One region of the Enterobacter huaxiensis genome, then DNA from elsewhere that is predicted to be linked to it. Evidence: predicted binding sites of a transcription regulator. Region 1 holds the regulator's gene; the other holds the start of a gene.
What was found. Region 1 encodes sigma-54, which starts transcription at its own class of promoters, with help from an activator protein. Its sites were predicted from a motif close to GTTGGCACANNTTTCGCTNT; they were not measured.

Region 1 (7,451 bases):
CTGAAGCGGCTCCAGGTGCCCCTGATTTGCATGACCAGCCGCCCGGAAAGCAGTATGGGCCGCGCGGCCGATATTCATCTGTGCGTGAAGGTGCCTAAAGAGGCGTGTCCGCTTGGCCTTGCCCCCACCTCCAGCACGACGGCGGCGCTCGTGATGGGCGATGCCCTCGCGGTCGCGCTGCTCGAGGCCCGGGGTTTTACTCCTGAAGATTTCGCGCTCTCTCACCCTGGCGGTGCGTTAGGACGCAAGCTGCTGCTTCGGGTTAACGATATTATGCACACCGGGGATGAGATCCCTCGCGTCGCTAAAGGGGCTTCCCTGCGCGATGCTTTGCTGGAAATTACCCGTAAAAATCTGGGCATGACGGTGATCTGTGATGACCAGATGAAGATTGAAGGTGTTTTTACTGACGGTGACTTACGTCGGGTGTTCGATATGGGCGTAGATGTCCGCACGCTGGGCATCGCGGATGTGATGACGCCGGGCGGGATCCGCGTGCGTTCGGGCATCCTCGCGGTGGATGTGCTGAACCTGATGCAGTCCCGTCATATCACCGCAGTGATGGTTGCCGATGGCGACCAACTGCTGGGTGTGGTACATATGCATGATCTTCTGCGCGCAGGCGTAGTGTAATGAAGGATAAGACAATGAGTAATGCGGGTGCATCCCTTGCAACCTGTTATGGCCCGGTAAGCACCAGCATGATGGCAAAGGCGGAAAACATCCGTCTGTTGATCCTCGATGTGGATGGCGTGCTCTCCGATGGCCTGATTTACATGGGCAATAACGGCGAAGAGCTGAAAGCATTTAACGTGCGCGACGGATACGGTATTCGCTGCGCGCTCACGTCCGGCATTGAAGTTGCTATCATCACCGGCCGGAAAGCTAAACTATTAGAAGACCGCTGCGAAACGCTGGGCATTACCCATCTGTATCAGGGGCAATCCGACAAGATGGTTGCTTTTAACGACCTGCTGGGAAAACTGGCTGTCGCACCTGAGAACGTGGCCTATGTTGGGGATGATTTGATCGACTGGCCAGTGATGGCTGAAGTGGGTCTGAGCATAGCCGTTGCCGATGCGCATCCGTTGCTGATCCCGCGCGCTGACTACGTCACCCATATCAACGGGGGGCGCGGAGCGGTCCGTGAAGTCTGCGATCTGCTTTTGCTGGCGCAGGGCAAGCTTGATGAGGCCAAAGGGCAATCGATATGAGTAAAACCAGACGCTGGGTTATCATTCTGCTGACGCTTGTCGCGCTAATACTGATTGGCGTGAACCTTGCGGACCGTGACGATCCGCAAACAGAAACGGTCAATACCGGCGAGCCAACCTACAAAAGCGATCACAGTGACACGGTGGTGTATAGCCCGGAAGGCGCCCTGAACTATCGCCTGATTGCCCAGCATGTCGAATATTTTTCAGATGACGGCATCTCGTGGTTTACCCAACCGTTGATGACCACATTTGATACGAACAAAGTCCCGACGTGGTCGATCAAATCTGACCGGGCAAAACTGACGAATGACCGTATGCTTTATCTGTATGGCCACGTTGAAGTCAACGCCCTGACCGCAGACTCTCAACTGCGCAAAATCACGACGGATAATGCCCAGATAAACCTGGTCACCCAGGATGTCACGTCGCAGGATCTGGTCACACTGTATGGCACAACATTTAATTCCAGCGGTCTGAGAATGCGCGGGAACTTACGCAGCAAAAACGCCGAGCTGATTGAAAAGGTTAGAACCTCCTATGAAATTCAAAACAAACAAACTCAGCCTTAAAGCTATTATCGCCAGCGCACTGTTGGCAGCCAGTCTTCCCGCGCTTGCTGTCACTGGCGATACTGAGCAGCCGATTCACATTGAATCCGATACGCAGTCTCTGGACATGCAGGGTAACGTCGTCACCTTTACCGGCAACGTCGTGATGACCCAGGGCACGATCAAAATCAATGCCGACAAAGTGGTCGTTACCCGTCCGGGTGGCGAACAGGGCAAAGAGATTATCGATGGCTATGGCAACCCGGCCACGTTTTACCAGATGCAGGACAACGGCAAACCGGTTAAAGGCCGGGCGTCGCATATGCATTACGAGCTGGCAAAAGATCTGGTCATCCTGACAGGCAACGCCTATCTGGAACAGCTGGACAGCAATATCACCGGCGACAAGATCACCTATCTGGTGAAAGAGCAGAAAATGCAGGCCTCCAGCGAGAAAGGCAGACGCGTGACTACCGTGCTTGTTCCGTCGCAGCTGCAGGATAAAGGCAAAGGCCAGGCTCCGGCACAAAAGAAGAGTAACTAATTCGTTATGGCAACATTAACTGCAAAAAACCTCGCGAAAGCGTATAAGGGCCGTCGCGTCGTCGAAGACGTCAGTTTGACTGTCAACTCCGGTGAAATTGTCGGTTTGCTTGGCCCTAACGGTGCGGGTAAAACCACCACCTTCTATATGGTGGTGGGTATAGTGCCACGCGATGCAGGCAACATTATCATTGATGATGAAGACATCAGCCTGCTGCCGCTGCATGCCCGCGCGCGTCGTGGTATCGGCTATCTGCCTCAGGAAGCGTCAATCTTCCGTCGCCTGAGCGTCTACGATAACCTGATGGCCGTTCTGCAGATCCGTGACGATCTGACTAACGAACAGCGCCACGATCGTGCCAACGAGCTGATGGAAGAGTTTCATATCGAACACCTGCGCGACAGCCTCGGGCAGGCGCTGTCCGGGGGGGAACGTCGCCGCGTGGAAATTGCACGCGCGCTGGCAGCAAACCCGAAATTCATCCTGCTGGATGAACCCTTCGCGGGCGTTGACCCCATCTCCGTTATCGACATCAAACGTATTATCGAGCACCTTCGTGACAGCGGGCTTGGCGTACTGATCACCGACCACAACGTCCGTGAAACGCTGGCCGTCTGTGAACGTGCTTATATCGTGAGCCAGGGCCATCTGATCGCCCACGGAACACCGCAAGAGATCCTCGAAGATGAGCATGTTAAGCGCGTGTACCTTGGGGAAGACTTCAGACTCTGATAGGGTAGAGGTAACATAACGCCGGACCGGAGAAAAATGCTCTGAACATGAAGCAAGGTTTGCAATTAAGGCTCAGCCAACAACTGGCAATGACGCCGCAGCTACAGCAGGCGATCCGTCTGCTGCAGCTGTCCACGTTAGAACTCCAGCAGGAGCTCCAGCAGGCGCTGGACAGTAATCCCCTGCTGGAGCAAACCGATCTTCATGACGAGGTAGATACCCAGGAAACACAAGACACTGAAACGCTCGACTCCGTTGATGCACTCGAACAAAAAGAGATGCCGGATGAGCTTCCGCTTGATGCCAGCTGGGATGAAATCTACACCGCCGGGACCCCTTCCGGCACGCGTGCAGACTACCAGGACGACGAGCTGCCGGTCTATCAGGGAGAAACCACCCAGTCGCTGCAGGATTACCTGATGTGGCAGGTTGAACTGACTCCCTTCTCCGATACCGATCGCGCTATTGCGACCTCCATTGTCGATGCCGTGGATGACACCGGCTATCTGACCGTCACGCTGGACGACATTCTGGAAAGCATCGGCAACGATGAGATCGAACTCGAAGAGATCGAGGCCGTGCTGAAGCGCATTCAGCGTTTCGACCCGGTCGGCGTGGCCGCAAAAGATCTCCGCGACTGCCTGCTGATCCAGCTGTCTCAGTTTGCCAAAGAGACGCCGTGGATTGACGAAGCCCGCGTGATCATCAGCAGCCATCTCGATCTGCTCGCAAACCACGATTTTCGCACCCTGATGCGCGTCACGCGCCTGAAGGAAGAGGTGCTGAAAGAAGCGGTTAACCTGATCCAATCCCTCGATCCGCGCCCCGGCCAGTCGATCCAGACCGGCGAACCCGAATATGTGATCCCCGATGTGCTGGTGCGAAAACATAACGACCGCTGGGTCGTAGAGCTGAATTCTGACAGCATCCCTCGCCTGCAAATCAACCAGCAGTATGCCTCCATGTGCACCAGCGCGCGTAATGACGCCGACAATCAGTACATTCGCAGCAATCTGCAGGAAGCACGCTGGTTGATCAAAAGTCTGGAGAGCCGAAATGATACGCTGCTGCGCGTAAGCCGCTGTATTGTCGAGCAGCAGCAGGCTTTCTTTGAGCAGGGCGAAGAGTTTATGAAACCGATGGTACTGGCGGATATCGCCCAGGCCGTCGAGATGCACGAATCAACCATTTCTCGCGTGACCACGCAGAAGTATCTGCACAGTCCGCGCGGTATTTTTGAGCTTAAGTATTTCTTCTCAAGCCATGTGAGTACCGAGGGCGGAGGCGAAGCCTCGTCGACGGCAATCCGTGCGCTGGTGAAGAAGTTGATCGCCGCGGAAAACCCCGCGAAGCCACTGAGTGACAGTAAGTTAACCACCATGCTGTCCGACCAGGGTATTATGGTGGCACGTCGTACTGTTGCGAAGTATCGAGAGTCTTTATCCATTCCGCCGTCTAACCAGCGTAAACAGCTGGTCTGACACAACCGATAAGGAAGACACTATGCAGCTCAACATCACAGGACACAATGTCGAGATCACCGAAGCATTACGCGATTTCCTGAACACGAAGTTCGCGAAGCTCGAGCAGTATTTCGAAAGGATCAATCAGGTCTATATTGTGTTGAAAGTGGAGAAAGTGACTCATATCTCGGATGCAACCCTGCACGTGAACGGGGGTGAACTCCATGCCAGTGCGGAAGGGCAAGACATGTACGCGGCTATCGACGGCTTGATTGATAAGCTTGCGCGACAGCTTAATAAACATAAAGATAAACTGAAACAACACTAATTGTCCGGGCAGTTAACGGGTGCAGGACGGCCTGTTGTAAAACACAACAGGCCATTTGTACGGTTAGCGCTTAGGTGAAATTATGATGAACAACGATTCCGCTCTTCAACTGAGCAATGTCCTGAACCAGGAATGTACCCGCAGTGGCGTTCACTGCCAGAGCAAAAAACGTGCGCTGGAGATCATCAGTGAACTGGCCGCAAAGCAGCTGGGCCTGCCGCCACAGGTAGTATTTGAAGCGATCCTGACCCGTGAAAAAATGGGCAGTACCGGCATCGGCAATGGCATTGCGATCCCGCATGGCAAACTGGAAGAGGACACCCTGCGTGCCGTCGGCGTATTTGTCCAGCTGGAAACGCCTATCGCCTTCGACGCCATTGATAACCAGCCCGTCGATCTCCTCTTCGCGCTGCTGGTGCCGGCCGACCAGACGAAAACGCATCTTCATACGCTGTCGCTGGTTGCCAAACGTCTGGCCGATAAAACCATTTGTCGTCGCCTGCGCTCAGCCCAAAGTGATGAAGAGCTATACCAGATAATCACCGAAGCAGAAGGCAATCAGGATAATGCATAATCGGGGGATGGCGTTTACATCTGTTGTCCTGAGGAGAAACGGAACATGGTGTTGATGATTGTCAGCGGCCGTTCAGGGTCGGGAAAGTCCGTGGCCCTGCGCGCGCTGGAAGATATGGGCTTTTACTGCGTAGATAACCTGCCCGTCGTGTTGTTACCCGAACTGGCACGGACGCTTGCGGACAGACAAATCTCTGCGGCGGTCAGCATTGACGTCCGTAACATGCCTGAATCACCCGAAGTGTTTGAGCAGGCAATGAGCAATCTGCCGGAGTGCTTCTCGCCGCAGCTGCTGTTCCTTGATGCTGACCGCAACACGTTGATCCGTCGCTACAGCGATACCCGACGTCTGCACCCGCTCTCCAGTAAAAATCTCTCTCTGGAAAGCGCCATCGATGAAGAGAGCGATCTGCTTGAGCCTCTGCGCTCCCGTGCCGATCTGATTGTCGACACCTCAGAAATGTCCGTGCACGAGCTGGCAGAAATGCTGCGTACCCGCCTGCTCGGCAAGCGTGAGCGCGAGCTGACGATGGTGTTTGAATCCTTCGGCTTTAAGCACGGCATACCTATCGATGCGGATTATGTTTTCGACGTACGCTTCCTGCCGAACCCGCACTGGGATCCCAAACTGCGTCCAATGACCGGTCTGGATAAGCCCGTGGCGGCCTTCCTCGACAGGCACACAGAAGTACACAATTTTATTTACCAGACGCGCAGCTACCTTGAGCTATGGTTACCGATGCTGGAAACAAACAATCGTAGCTACCTGACGGTGGCGATTGGCTGTACCGGCGGTAAACATCGTTCGGTCTATATTGCCGAACAGCTGGCCGACTATTTCCGCTCGCGCGGGAAGAACGTTCAGTCCCGTCATCGCACGCTGGAAAAACGTAAAACATGACCGTAAAACAGACCGTCGAAATCACCAACAAGCTGGGCATGCACGCCCGTCCGGCGATGAAGCTGTTTGAACTGATGCAGGGTTTTGATGCGGAGGTTCTGCTGCGTAACGATGAAGGCACGGAGGCAGAGGCCAACAGCGTGATCGCACTGCTGATGCTGGACTCTGCCAAAGGCCGGCAGATTGAAGTCGAGGCGACCGGTCCCCAGGAAGAAGAGGCGCTGGCGGCGGTGATTGCCCTGTTTAACGCCGGGTTTGACGAAGACTGAACCCTGTCTCTGGCGGGTGGCGCTGCGCTTACCCGCCCTACATCAGCTTATTTCTCTCCATAAACCCTTCCCCACCCAGCTGACGCATCTGGCGCATAATCCATGCCTGACGGCTTCGCACGTACCCTGACGGCGCACCAGCCTTAAATTTGATGGGGTTCGGCAGAACGGCAGCCAACAGCGCGGCCTCTGACATGCTTAGCCGGCTGGCTGGTTTATTGAAATAACGTTGTGACGCCGCTTCAACACCAAATACGCCCTCGCCAAACTCGGCAATATTCAGGTAAACGGTCAAAATCCGTTTTTTGCTCCAGACCGTTTCGATACCCAGCGTCAGCCCCGCTTCCAGCCCTTTACGCATCCAGCTGCGGCCATCCCACAAAAACAGATTCTTGGCTGTCTGTTGTGAAAGCGTAGATGCCCCGCGCACGCGGTTCTCATTACGCTCGTTATGCGCCAGCGCCTTTTCAATTGCCGCGACGTCAAAGCCCCAGTGCTCCGGGAATTTCTGGTCTTCTGCGGCAATCACCGCCAGCCCCATCCACGGCGAGATCTCATCCATGCTCACCCAGTCAGAGTGGGCGACGTAGCTGAAATCCCCCGTGAACCATGCGCTGAGCTGACGTTCAACCATCACGGCCGAAAACGGTACCGGCAGAATGCTGAACAGGGCGATCCCGCCGCCCCAGAACACCGCCAGCACGAGCACAATACGTAGCAGGATGCGCTTTAGCCACGCACCCGCGGAGAATTTGCGGCTCATTCAGTCAGAACCAACACTCTGTCCACCAGCTTTTCAATGCCGGTAGCCGCCTCGGCAATATTCTGCGCAAGCATATAGGCAGGGGTGGTGACAATCTTGTTCTCTTCATCGAC
Region 2 (7,451 bases), 1.8 Mb from region 1:
GCCGAACACGTCACAAGGGTCATCAACGCGCAGAACGCGCTTCAGCGCCGTCACGCCCCACAGCCCGGCCAGACCCGCCACGATGCCAACCAGCAGCGCGCCGCCGACGCCAACGTAGCCACACGCCGGGGTGATACCGACCAGTCCAGCAATCGCACCAGAACAGGCGCCCAGCAGAGACGGTTTACCGCGTACGGCCCACTCGCCGAAGACCCAGGAGAGAATCGCGCCCGCCGTGGCAACAACCGTGTTCACGAAGGCCAGCGCTGCGATTTCGTTCGCTGCACTTGCTGAACCGGCGTTGAAGCCGAACCAGCCAAAGTAAAGGATGGCTGTACCGGTGAACACCATCGGCAGGTTGTGCGGTTTGAATGCTTCCTTACCGAAGCCCACGCGTTTGCCAATCAGGTATGCCCCCACGAGACCTGCTACAGCGGCGTTGATGTGAACAACGGTACCGCCTGCAAAGTCCATCGCACCATGAGACGCCAGCAGACCGCCGCCCCAGACCATATGCGCAATCGGCACATAGGAGAGCGTCAGCCAGACCACGACGAAGATCAGGACGGCAGAGAAGCGAATACGTTCCGCCAGCGCGCCGACAATCAGCCCTACGGTGATACAGGCGAACGAGCCCTGGAACGCAACGTGGATGTACTGATAAAAACTGCCCATCAGCGCGGTCAGCTCAATATTCTTTAGCATTGCCCAGTTAAAGCTGCCGAAGAAGGCGTTACCTTCACCGAAGGCCAGCGAGTAGCCGTAGACAACCCACAGCACGCAGACCAGTGCGAACGTCACGGCAACCTGCGTCAGCATGGAGAGAACGTTTTTGCCGCGGATCAGGCCGCCATAGAACAGCGCAATGCCCGGAATAGTCATGAACAGCACCAGCGCGGTGCAGATCATCATAAAAGCGTTATCGGCTTTGTCTGCCACCGCAGGCGCAGCCAATGCCAGGCCCGGCAGCAGTGCCAGCGACCCCAGACCCGTTTTGAGTGTTGCTATCTTCATTTTCTCGATCCCTATCACTGTGTGCCAGGCGTTATTTACAGTGCCGCTTCGTCAGATTCGCCTGTACGGATGCGAATGACGCGCTGCAGTTCAGCAACGAAAATTTTGCCGTCGCCAATTTTGCCGGTGTAGGCCGCTTTGCTGATGATATCGATGACTTCATCGAGCTGATCGTCCGCAATGGCCACATCAATTTTTACTTTTGGCAGGAAGTTAACGCTGTATTCCGCCCCGCGATAAAGCTCGGCATGACCCTTCTGACGACCAAAGCCTTTCACTTCGGTGACAGTCAGTCCCTGAATACCCATGGAAGACAACGCTTCACGCACGTCTTCGAGTTTGAATGGTTTGATTACAACCGTAACCAGCTTCATAAATCCCCTCCAGTCAGAATTCGGTAATGGCCGCAGCTAACACGAAAGATATTGCAAGGGGTGTGCCAGAATTGAAAACAGAGGGGAAACGCGGCGTAACGTGCCTGAAATAGCGCGCTCTCACGTTGTGGCGAAAAAAAACGCACCATGACGGTGCAGGGTGCGTTTCCATTTTGCACCAACAGCTGAGGCTGTCAGCGCGTTGCCTGTTTTTGGTGCATCAGGCGCTAAGCGACTCTTCTTCCCGCGCGCTGGCAGCCAGCTCTTCGCCAGCCAGCTGAAGCTGGTACATCTGCCAGTAGCGCCCTTTAGCCTCAAGCAGCTGCCGGTGCGTGCCGCGTTCAACGGCCTGGCCGCGATGCAGCACCAGAATGGTATCCGCCTCGACGATGGTTGAGAGACGGTGGGCAATGACGACCAGCGTCGTGTGGTCACGGACGGCGGCCAGCGCCTGCTGAATGGCCTGCTCGGTGCCGGAGTCTATACTGGCCGTCGCTTCATCCAGAATCAGCACCTGCGGCGTTTCGATCAGCACGCGCGCCAGCGCCAAAAGCTGCTTTTGCCCGACGGAGAGGTTATTGCCCTGTTCGCCGAGCTTCGTGTTAATACCGTCGCTTAGCCCACGCGCCAGATCGGCCAGCTGAACTTTCTCCAGCACGTCCCAGACCCGATCCTGGGTAAAAGGCCGCCCCAGCGTGACGTTGGCGTAAAAGGTATCGGCCAGCACGACCGGGTCCTGCTGCACCATCGCGACGCCTTTACGCAACACATCGTGGCTAAGGGATTCCAGAGGACGCCCGTCCAGACGGATCTCCCCCTGGGTTAACGGGTAATAGCCCATTAGCAGGCTGGCGAGGGTACTTTTACCGCTTCCGGTATGCCCCACCAGCGCGACAAATCCGCGAGAGGGAATATCCAGATTGATGTCCTGCAGCACAAGGCGATCGTCACGATAGGCAAACGAGACGTTATCAAACGCAATCGCGCCGCTTTGCAGCGGGCGGTCGTCGTTTCCGTAGGTCTGACGCGGCCTGTCCATCAGCTCAAAGACGCGCTCCCCGGCAACCACCGCCTGCTGCAGCATGGATTGCTGGGTAGTGAGTTCAATGAGGGGCTCATTAAGGCGCCCAAGGTAGCTGATAAAGGCGTAAAGCACCCCAACCTCAATAGTCCCGCGGGTTGTCAGGCCGAACATCATCAGCAGGCCGCAGAGCACCAGCGCCGAGAAAAGACTCAGCAGCGGGCGCAGCAGGAAACCGTCGAGGCGCAGCGTCTGCATACGCGCCATATAGTGCGAACGGCTCGCTTCCCCCATCCGCTCGCCAAAGCGCGCCTGCTGGCGGAACTGCTGGATGACGCTCATGCCGTTGATCACTTCGTTGAAGCCATCGTTAATATCGGCCAGATAGGCGCGCACCCGGCGAACTATTGGCGTGCTGTAGCGCTGATAAATGATCATCACAATCAGCACTGCCGGGAAAATGGCGATCGCCACCAGCGCCATGCGCCAGTCAAGGCTGAACATCGCCACCAGCATTGCGCCAACCAGCGCCGCGCTGCGAAGCACGGTCGCCACGACGGTCACGTACAGATCGCGGATCACCTCGGTGTCGTTAGTGACGCGTGAAATCACCTGCCCGACCGGCTGGGTGTCGAATTCACTCAGCGGCTGGCGAAGTGCTGCATCCATAACATCGGTACGCAGCTGCTGTACGACCCCAACCGCCGCGCGGTTAAAGAGCAGCGACTGCGCATAGTGCAGCCCCGCTGCCGTCAGCTGCAGCCCCACGTACGCCACGCCTAGCCCGGCCACCAGCCCCAGGGGCAGATAGCTTTTCGCCACCATATTGTCGATGAAATAGCTGATAAGCAGCGGGCCCGTCACTTCAGCAATCGCCGCAATCCACAGCAGTAGCACGGCGACGGAGAGCGGTTTGCGCCACGGTGAGCCGTAGGCCAGAAGACGCTTCAGCGTCGGCCACATCGTTCCGAGCTTACGCATGCGTCTCCTCCTCGTCCTGTACTGGGGCATCGTCAAGCGCCGCCTCAAGCTGCTGATAGCGGTACATATCGCGATACCAGCCCGGCTGTTCGGCAAGCCGATCGTGCTGCCCGCGCTGGGCAATGTGTCCGTGCTGCAATACCAGAATTTCACTGGCTTCCGTCAGCGCCGACAGGCGGTGGGCGCTGATGATCACCGTACGCCCTTCTCCCCACTGGCGCAGGTTGTGCAGGATCTGGTGCTCTGTGCGTCCATCAACGGCGGAAAGCGCATCGTCCAGGATCAGAATTTCAGCATTCAGCAGCAGCGCGCGGGCAATAGAAATACGCTGTTTTTGCCCGCCGGAAAGCATGACACCGCGCTCGCCAACCTCCGTTTCATACCCCTGCGGCAGACGCAAAATATCCTCGTGCACGCTGGCCAGGCGCGCCACGTTTTCGATCTCTTCCTGCGTCGCGGCAGGGTGGCCGAGAGCAATGTTGTTGGCGATGGTATCTGAGAATAAAAACGGCGTCTGGCTGACCACCGCCAGGCGGCTGCGCCAGCCGTCTAACAGCAGGTTGGTCAGCGGAACGTCGTGGAAACGAATATCGCCCTGCGTCACGTCAAAATGTCGCTGCAGCAGCGACAGAATGGTGCTTTTACCGGATCCCGTTGGGCCGCAAATCCCCAGCATCTGGCCGGGCTGCAGCGTAAAGCTGACGTTTTCGAGCACCGGGTGGGCGGTCTGCGGATAGCTAAACGACTGGATATCGGCCTTCACCACGCCGCGCCCTTCCGGCACCGGCTCGCTGCCGTCATTCACTACCGGCGCCTCGGCCAGCATGGCGCGAATGCGGGTGTAGGCGGCGCTGCCGCGCTCAACGATGTTAAACATCCACGCCAGGGCCAGCATCGGCCAAATCATCAGCCCCAGATACATCGCAAAGCTGGTTAGCTGGCCAAGGGTCATTGAGCCCTGCACCACCAGCCAGCTTCCGCCGCCGATCGCCAGCAGATTTGCCGTGCCGATTGCGATATAGATCGTCGGGTCAAAACGGGCATCAATGCGCGCAACGCGCATGTTTTTTGCGCCTGTTTCTGCTGCATCGGCGGCAAACAGCGCGGACTGACGGTCTTCCAGACCAAAGGCTTTAATCATGCGGATGCTGGTCATGCTCTCCTGGGTGCGATCGTTGAGCGATGAAAACGCCGCCTGCGCCAGCTTGAAGCGCTCGTGCAGCTTTTCACCGTAGCGATTGATCGCCAGCGCCATGACCGGCATCGGCAGCAGCGCCAGCAGGGTCAGCTGCCAGCTAATCTGGGTCGACATAACAATCAACACCGCACAGCCCATCACCAGCGAATCCACCAGCGTGAGCACCCCTTCCCCGGCGGCAAAGACCACGCGGTCCACGTCGTTGGTGGCGCGGGCGATGAGATCCCCGGTGCGGTGGCGGAGGTAAAACTCCGGGTGCTGGCGGCTTAACTGGCGATAAAAATCTTCGCGCAGCTCGACGGCCAGCTGATAGGACGCACCGAATAAGAGAACGCGCCAGACGTAGCGCAGCAGGTAAACAATCACCGCGGTCAGCACCAGCGTGCCAACCCACATCAGCACCCGTGCGGTGGTGTAATGTTGTTCCGTAACGCCATCCACGACGTATCCCACCACCTTTGGCGGGATCAGCTGCAAAATGGCAATGATAATAAGCAAGGCCACAGCGCCGAGGTAGCGCTGCCACTCCCGACGAAAGTACCAGCTTAATTGGGCAAATAATCGCACGCGGTTTGTTCCTGAAGGTATTTAACGAAGTTATTCAATGGGTAGCGCAGTGGTGTACTTAATCTGTTCCATGGCGAAGCTTGAGGTGACATCCGACAAGCCCGGTACGCTGTTAACCAGCCGCTTGTAGAAATCATCGTAGCGCTTCATATCGGCGACCTGAACGCGCATCAGGTAGTCATACTCTCCGGCCATGCGCCAGAAGCCAAGCACTTCGGGCATCTCGGAAACCTGAGTCACGAACCGACAATACCACTCGCTGCTGTGATGCTGCGTTTTTATCAGGACAAACGCCGTCAGGCCAAGCCCCAGTTTTTCGGGATCCAGGAGCGCAACGCGCCCGAGCAGAATGCCGTCATCTTCCAGCTTCTTGAGGCGTTTCCAGCAGGGTGTGGTGGTCAGATTAACGGCATCGGCCAGCGCCTGCAAAGAGAGGGTGCAGTCAGTTTGCAGCAATGAAAGCAGCTTGCGGTCAATTTTATCTAGCATACCCACCTCATAGAGAAAATTTTTCTCCCTTCATTCTATTTTAAAGGCCAGATAGCAACAATTTTTTCTGTGCTTTTCGCTATGCTGGGCACAAAATGACAAACGGATAAACACGATGAATAGCACCTGGGTTAAACATGCCATCAGCGAAATCAATGCCGACTACCAGCGCTCGGCGGACACCCATTTAATCCGCCTTGCCCTTCCGGGGTTTGCGGGCATTCAGCTCTACCTGAAAGATGAAAGTACCCATCCCACCGGTAGCCTGAAGCATCGCCTGGCGCGTTCGCTATTCTTGTACGGCTTATGTAACGGCTGGATTAAAGAGGGTACGACCATCATTGAATCCTCGTCCGGTTCAACGGCGGTGTCCGAAGCTTACTTTGCCCGCCTGCTGGGCCTGCCGTTTATCGCCGTGATGCCCTCCTGCACCGCGAAGCGCAAGGTCGAACAGATCGAATTTTACGGCGGCCGCTGCCACTTTGTAGAAAGCGCCTGCGAAATCTACGCCGCCTCTGAAATGCTGGCCCGCGAGCTAAACGGCCACTATATGGACCAGTTTACCTTCGCCGAACGCGCCACCGACTGGCGCGGCAATAACAACATTGCCGACAGTATTTTCCGCCAGATGACCCACGAGCCGCATCCGGTCCCTTCCTATGTTGTCATGAGCGCGGGTACCGGCGGCACATCTGCCACCATCGGGCGCTATATCCGCTGTCAGGGTTATGACACCCGGCTGATGGTGGTTGACCCGCAGAACTCCGTGTTCCTCGACTACTGGCAAAGCCGCGATGCCGCCCTGCGCAGCCCGGTGGGCAGTAAAATCGAGGGGATTGGCCGTCCGCGCGTCGAGCCGTCGTTTATTCCTGACGTGGTCGATGAGATGCTCCGCGTACCGGATGCAGCCAGCGTGGCTACCGCGCACTGGCTGGAAACGCAGCTTGGCCGCAAGGTTGGCGCGTCGACGGGAACGAACATGTGGGGCGCGCTTCAGCTTGCCGCCCGCATGCGCGAAGAGGGCCGCACCGGTTCAATCGTCACGCTGCTGTGCGACAGCGGCGAGCGTTACCTTGAGACCTATTACAACGCGGAGTGGGTGCAGAATAATATCGGCGATATCGCGCCGTGGAAGGCGCAGATTGCAGAGCTGGTGAAATAAAAAAAGCCAGACCGAAGCCTGGCTTGCTGGAAGGGTCTCACTATTCGGGGGAATACGGGAGGTTGTTTTTGTCCAGCCAATGCGTCAAAAAATGGGACACCGCTTCGTTACGGCAGTGGCCAATAACCGGCAGGTGAGGAAGCTCTGCAATCAGCTGCGGCATCGCATTCCCCATAATCAGACCGCGACCAACGCTGCCCAGCATTTCGCGGTCGTTCATGGCGTCGCCAAACGCCATACAGTCCTGCATCGTTAAGCCCAGGTGGTCGCTCAGGACCGCCAGGGCAGATCCTTTGTTACAGCCGACCGGCAGCACTTCCAGACAATCCACCGCCGAGAAGGTCAGGTGTGCCCGATCCCCCAGCGCCTCATTGAGCTGGATGCGCAAGCGGCAGAGATCGTCGTGATCGCCGCAGAAGCAAATCTTCGTCACCGCATGGGCAGGGATCCGACGCAGGTCGACAAGCTGATATTTAAAGCCGCTGTAGACGTGCGCGTGTAGCAAATCCGGAATTTCACGGCCGGTGAACCAGCCCTCATCGTTAAACACGTGAATGCTGGCCTGCGTATCCCAGGTGCTGTGCAGCACGATATCCGCCACTTCCGGATTGAGATCCTGACGGTGCAGCACATCGCCTTCAACGG

Region 2: glnK (P-II family nitrogen regulator) is a predicted target of sigma-54. The motif match lies at 1,439-1,458, and genes of this name have one in related genera.

The regions. Positions count from the first base shown of each region.
Region 1 covers NZ_CP043342.1:533,861-541,311, reverse strand. Annotated here, with positions in the region: gene kdsD (arabinose-5-phosphate isomerase KdsD) at 1-633, shown strand, start outside; gene kdsC (3-deoxy-manno-octulosonate-8-phosphatase KdsC) at 648-1,214, shown strand; gene lptC (LPS export ABC transporter periplasmic protein LptC) at 1,211-1,786, shown strand; gene lptA (lipopolysaccharide ABC transporter substrate-binding protein LptA) at 1,755-2,309, shown strand; gene lptB (LPS export ABC transporter ATP-binding protein) at 2,316-3,041, shown strand; gene rpoN (RNA polymerase factor sigma-54) at 3,089-4,522, shown strand; gene hpf (ribosome hibernation promoting factor) at 4,545-4,832, shown strand; gene ptsN (PTS IIA-like nitrogen regulatory protein PtsN) at 4,915-5,406, shown strand; gene rapZ (RNase adapter RapZ) at 5,452-6,306, shown strand; gene npr (PTS phosphocarrier protein NPr) at 6,303-6,575, shown strand; gene mtgA (monofunctional biosynthetic peptidoglycan transglycosylase) at 6,613-7,338, opposite strand; gene elbB (isoprenoid biosynthesis glyoxalase ElbB) at 7,335-7,451, opposite strand, start outside.
Region 2 covers NZ_CP043342.1:3,671,704-3,679,154, forward strand. Annotated here, with positions in the region: gene amtB (ammonium transporter AmtB) at 1-1,014, opposite strand, end outside; gene glnK (P-II family nitrogen regulator) at 1,050-1,388, opposite strand; gene D5067_RS17580 (SmdB family multidrug efflux ABC transporter permease/ATP-binding protein) at 1,609-3,390, opposite strand; gene D5067_RS17585 (SmdA family multidrug ABC transporter permease/ATP-binding protein) at 3,383-5,155, opposite strand; gene D5067_RS17590 (Lrp/AsnC family transcriptional regulator) at 5,186-5,644, opposite strand; gene D5067_RS17595 (PLP-dependent cysteine synthase family protein) at 5,760-6,806, shown strand; gene cof (HMP-PP phosphatase) at 6,847-7,451, opposite strand, start outside.